Linked DNA regions of Lichenicola cladoniae. The main gene of each other region encodes a partner of the protein of the gene in region 2 in a complex. Links are inferred from orthologs where the notes say so. Each region holds a gene or a part of one and is shown on either strand. Other genes may lie near its edges.

Region 1 (2,684 bases), 3.7 Mb from region 2 along the record:
AAGACGCCGGCCAAGCTGCCGCCGACCTGCTGGTACGAACTCTGCCGGCAAGGCTTCGAAACCGCGGAGGCGTCCGCCGAGCCGTTCGGCCTCGGCTGGCCCGGCGACCGGCTGTTGCTGGAGCAGCGCGCCGCAGTCGAGCCCGTACGGCGCAATCCCGTCATCGTCCCTCCGCCGGCGCCGAGCCTGCCCGCCTGGATGGGCCGGGCGCCGCTATGGCATCCGTTGCCGCCACCGGTCGAGCCCGCACTGCCGCGGCCGCTGGCGCCGAGCCGTCCCGACGATGTCGGGCTCGGGCCGGTACCGGAGCTGCGCTCGCCGCTCGATGCCGGCAACGACCCTGTGGAACGGCGCACGGGCGCACGCGCCGACGCGTTCCGCCGTGGGCGACTGGTGCATGCGCTGCTACAGCATCTGCCGGGCCTCGACCCCAGCAATCGCGATGCGGCGGCCAGGCGCTTCCTGCTTGCCGGGCCGGATGGGTTGCCACCCGACGAGGCCGGGCACCTTGCCACCCAGATCATGGCGTTGCTGTCCGATCCGGCGCTCGCACCCCTGTTCGAGCCCGACGCCCTGGCCGAGCAGCCGGTCTCGGGCCTGGTCGACGGCATCGTCATCAGCGGGCAGATCGACCGGCTGCGCGTCCTGGCCGACGAGATCCTGCTATGCGACTTCAAGACCAACCGCCGCACCCCGGCACGCCCCGAGGAGGTGCCGGTTCCATATCTCCGTCAGATGGCCGCGTATCGGGCTTTGCTGGCAGCACTGTATCCGGGCCGGCCGATCCGCTGCGCGCTGGTCTGGACCCAGGAGGCGGCGATCATGCACCTGCCGGACGCGGTATTGCTGCCACATGCGCCGGGCACATATCGGACGAGAGCCGAGGATGCGCGCGCGAGCCCGGGTGTGGCTTGACCGCCCGCGCCGTCCTGCCCATCTCGGGACTGAGTTTGATCGTGCCCGCACGGAGTCGCTGCGGACCGACTGTCCATTTCAGGAGAGCGTGATGAGCGAGAACACGGTGGCCGTGACCGACGAGACCTTCGATGCCGACGTGCTGAAGGCCAAGGGTGTCGTGCTGGTCGATTTCTGGGCGGAGTGGTGCGGTCCCTGCAAGATGATCGCACCGGCACTCGAGGAGATCGGCGCCGAGTTCAAGGACCAGCTTATCGTCGCAAAGGTGGACATCGACTCCAACCCGCTGACCCCGAACGCCTACGCCGTTCGCGGCATACCGACGATGATCATGTTCAGGGACGGCAAGCCGGCGGCGACCAAGGTCGGTGCGATGCCGAAGAGCCAGCTCAAGGAATGGGTCCGCCAGAACCTGGCAGCCACCGCAGCGGCCTGATCGATCGTACCCCGGCTACCAGAAGGCCGGGATTGCCTTGAACTGATGCCAGGCGGCGGGGAGCTCGATAAGGGCCTCCTGCCGCCGTTCGTTTGCCCAGGCTTCGATCACCAGTCTGCCGGGCTGATCGGGCAGGCGATGCACCAGTTCGACAGCTGCGATCGCATCGTTCAGGCGGCCGAGATCTTCCTGCAGGACTGAAAGAGCCTGCCGATAGGGTTTGGTGTTGCCGCGTCCATGCAGCGACTCCAGCATCTCGATCCCGTATCGCAGCGATTTCAGCGCCTTGCGCAAGCCATGCCGCTCCTCGTCATCTTGTTCCTCGAGCCCCGTCGCGCGCTTGCTTACGGATTTGGCCAGCCGGTCCAGCAGCGGCCCGGCCTCGTCGGCAATCAACTGTCTCGCTGCCTTGCGTGGAGAGAACGCGACCCGGTCGCCGCTCCAGCTTCCGAGGTCCTGCAGCATCGCATCGGTCTGCGGGGCTTCCAGCAGCGCCCGCACGGCAACATGCCCAAGCTCACGTTCGTGCTGGGCCGGTGCCACCAGTGCGCCCAGCGCCTCGGCTTGATCCGGGATCACGGCCATGACTGCCGGCACCGTTTCCAGCACGAACACGTCCCAGTCCCGGGCGGCGCCGAGAGTGCGCCCGAGCGCACGCAACGCATCGTTGAAGCCGTCGCGGGCCGAGGGGTTCAGGTGCCGCCGGAACAGCTTCAACGCGGATCGCAGACGGCGGAGTGCTACCCGCGCTTGATGGATGGCCTCGGGATCGCCGGCGAAGGCCCCGGCGCGATGCGCTTCCAGATGCTCGAGCCCTTCGCCGATTACCAGCCGCAGGCTGTTCGACACTGTGTCCCCACTGAAGAGGGGCGGTGGCTCGGCTTTGCGCAACGGATCACCCGATCTGGATTGTGGTCGTCGGACGGAGGGCACCGGACCCTGCCGGGAAGACATCATCCGCGGATTGAGGCTACAGCAAATTCAGCCAGCCGGACGAGCGACCCTGAAACATCACGCAGCTCGCGTCATGGCGTTCCCGCCCGATCCTCAGTCCGGCTTCATCGCCGCCAACTCGTTGCCGCTCGGGTCACGGAAGTGAAAGCGACGGCCACCGGGAAACGCGAAGATCGGCTTGGTGATCAGACCGCCGGCATCGGTCACCGCAGCCAGTGCGCGATCGATATCCGGAACGTCGATTACCGGTAGGGGCGCTTGGGTGGCCTCGCCGGCGTCGGCCTGAAGCCCGACATCGACGTCCCCGGTCAGGGTGCAGGCATAGGACGGGCCGAACGACGTCATGTTCCAGCCGAACACCCTGGCATAGAAGGCCCTG
Region 2 (2,992 bases):
CTGATCTCGTCCGAGGTGCCGTCCGGACTGTCGTCGTCGACGAAGATGACCTCCCAGTCGCGCCCGGCCAGGGCAGCGTCCAGGCTCGCCACCAGCGGGCGCACGTTGGGTCGCTCCTTGTAGCAGGGGACGATTATGCTGATCAGGGGTGGCATCGGTTATCGGGGAAGCCCTAGAGACCGTTTGAGACTGCGCTAGGCCGATTGAGAGCTCCCGTTTGGGAGCACCCATACTGGCTATCGGAGCACCGGAGCGGAGCGGCCTCCTGGCCGTGAGCACCGGAGCGCACGAAAGCCACGACGGATCGCCGACCTAGCAGCATTCTCGAACGATCTCTCAGACCGGGACGCCAGCCAGGTCGCGGCTGGTGCGGATGGTCTGCAGCGTCTGCAGCCGGCTGACATGCGGCGCTTCGGTCAGGCGGCGGGTGAGCTGGTTCTCGTGCGCGGTGTCGCGGGCGACCAGCCGGAGCAGGAAATCGCCGCCGCCCCGGATCATGTGGCACTCGCGTACCTCGGGCCAGTCCGCCACCAGCGTCTCGAACTGCGTCAGCACGCTCTCCTTCTGGCTGTCGAGCCCGACCAGAGCGAAGAACACGATGGTCCAGCCGAGCAGGTGCGGGTCGCTGTCGCCGTAATAGCCCCGGATGACGCCAAGCTCCTCGAGCCGGCGCACGCGACGGAGGCAGGGCGGTGCGGAGATGCCGGCGCGCTTCGCCAGCTCGACGTTGGTCATCCGGCCGTCCCGTTGGAGTTCGGCGACGATCCGCCTGTCGATGGCGTCGAGGTCCGGGAAGCCGATCTTGTCTGCCGTCTGCATGCTGGCGAACCTGTATTGCACTCGAGCCTGGGCCGCAAAGTCCGTTTCCGGCGATCGGCCTCGCCGGGCGGATGATCCGGAAGGCCGGGTTGGCCGCCATCTTGCTTGCACTGCAGCAAAACAGGCTCATATCCTGGCGGCAAGGGTGCCCTGAAGAATCGATTGGATCATGACCCAGACCTACTCCACCGATCTGCTGGTCGTCGGCGCCGGCCCCGCCGGCTACACGGCCGCGATCTACGCCGCACGTGCCAACATGAAGCCGCTGCTGGTGGCCGGGCTGCAGCCTGGCGGCCAGCTCATGATCACCACGGATGTCGAGAACTACCCGGGTTTTGCCGACGCGATCCAGGGTCCGTGGCTGATGGAACAGATGGCGGCGCAGGCCGAGCATGTCGGCACCCGCGTCATGTCCGACCTGATCATGGAGTGCGACCTGTCGCCGCGCCGCGCCGGCGAGCCGTTCAGGCTGATCGGCGACTCGGGTGACATCTACCTGGCGAAGACCGTGGTGATCGCGACCGGAGCGCAGGCGCGCTGGCTGGGCCTGCCGGCCGAGAGCCGCCTGCACGGCGCCGGCGTGTCGGCATGTGCCACCTGCGACGGATTCTTTTATCGCGGCAAGCGGGTTGCGGTGGTGGGCGGCGGCAACACCGCGGTCGAGGAGGCGCTCTATCTCACCCATCACGCCGACCATGTGACCCTGATCCATCGTCGCGACCGTCTGCGAGCCGAGCGCATCCTGCAGGATCGGCTGTTCGAGCACCCGAAAGTGTCGGTGATCTGGAACAGCGTCGTCGAGGACATCACCGATCGCGGCTCGCCGCCGGTGGTCGATGGGGTGATGCTGCGTGACATGGTGTCCGGGGAGAGCAGCCGGCTCGACGTGGATGGCGTGTTCGTGGCGATCGGCCATACGCCGAATACGTCGGTGTTCCGGGGACAGGTCGAGCTGGATGACGAGGGCTATATCGTCACCACGCCCGGCAGCACCCGCACATCGGTCGAGGGCGTGTTCGCGGCCGGCGACGTGCAGGACAAGATATTTCGCCAGGCCGTGACCGCAGCCGGCACTGGTTGTATGGCAGCACTGGAAGCGGAACGATATTTGACCGAAAAGGTCTCTCCGCAGCAGATGGCGGCTGAACACGCGATCGCGGCCGAGTAGAATGAACGAACGCCGCACCGCTCGTCCGGCATCGAGTCGCGGCGATTTCCACCCTGATCCCACCCACCATAGTCAATGAGCACGGAGCGATGAGCATGGATTGGGACAAGCTCAGGATTTTCCATGCCGTCGCGGATGCGGGCAGCTTCACCCACGCCGGTGATGTGCTCAATCTCAGCCAGTCTGCAGTCAGCCGGCAGATCTCGGCGCTGGAGGAGGCGCTGCAGGTGCCGCTGTTCCATCGCCACGCACGCGGGCTGATCCTGACCGAGCAGGGCGAACAGATGAACCGCACCGTGCGGGAAGTGTTCGCCAAGCTGGCAATGACCGAGGCGCTGCTCACCGAGAGCAAGGAAAAGGCGGCCGGCCGGCTCAAGGTGACCACCACCACCGGCTTCGGCACATCCTGGCTGGCGCCGAGATTGCCGCGCTTCCTGAACACCCATCCCGACATCTCGATCACCCTGATCCTCGAGGATAGCGACCTCGATCTCGGCATGCGCGAGGCCGATGTGGCGATCCGGATGCATCCGCCGCGTCAGCCCGACCTGGTGCAGCGCCACCTTGCCGACATCCAGATGCCGCTATGCGCGTCGCCCGACTACATCGCCAAGCATGGTTCGCCGGCCACGGCGGAGGATCTGGACCGCCATCGCATCATCCTGTTCGGCAACCATCATCCGCCGGTGGCCGACGTGAACTGGCTGGCCGGACTGGGCCGGCCAAATGGTCAGAAGCGGCAGTCGGTATTCGAGGTGAACAACTTCATGGCGATGGCCGATGCGATCGAGGCTGGCCTCGGGATCGGGTCGCTGCCTCATTACATGCTGGTCGATCGCCCCAGCCTGCAGAAGATCTCGATGGATGTGAAGCCGCCGACGGTCGAGGCGTATTTCGTCTATCCGGAGGAGTTACGCACCTCGAAGCGGGTCGCCGTGTTCCGTGACTTCCTGCTGTCCGAGATGCCCGCGCGCAGCTGAGTGCGACGGGCGGGCTCGCGCGGGC

What was found. Proteins that work in one complex are often made in the same cells at the same time.
Region 1: the proteins of trxB (region 2) and trxA are in contact, whole or in part, in a crystal structure (PDB 1F6M), measured with the Escherichia coli proteins. The link is inferred for Lichenicola cladoniae from one-to-one orthologs.

The regions. Positions count from the first base shown.
Region 1 is NZ_CP053708.1:497,870-500,553, forward strand. Bases 8-2,678 are described here. They hold trxA (thioredoxin TrxA), read left to right. Parts: upstream 8-1,006; coding sequence 1,007-1,351; downstream 1,352-2,678. Other genes in these bases: addA (double-strand break repair helicase AddA), read left to right, coding at 8-915; HN018_RS02110 (CHAD domain-containing protein), read right to left, coding at 1,367-2,200; HN018_RS02115 (VOC family protein), read right to left, coding at 2,399-2,678. Outside these bases: more of addA, read left to right, coding at 1-7; more of HN018_RS02115, read right to left, coding at 2,679-2,684. UniProt on the Escherichia coli protein: Participates in various redox reactions through the reversible oxidation of its active center dithiol to a disulfide and catalyzes dithiol-disulfide exchange reactions.
Region 2 is NZ_CP053708.1:4,153,730-4,156,721, forward strand. The notes cover bases 9-2,987. They hold trxB (thioredoxin-disulfide reductase), read left to right. Parts: upstream 9-988; coding sequence 989-1,987; downstream 1,988-2,987. Other genes in these bases: HN018_RS18750 (glycosyltransferase), read right to left, coding at 9-155; HN018_RS18755 (Lrp/AsnC family transcriptional regulator), read right to left, coding at 337-819; HN018_RS18765 (LysR family transcriptional regulator), read left to right, coding at 2,083-2,967. Also shown: more of HN018_RS18750, read right to left, coding at 1-8.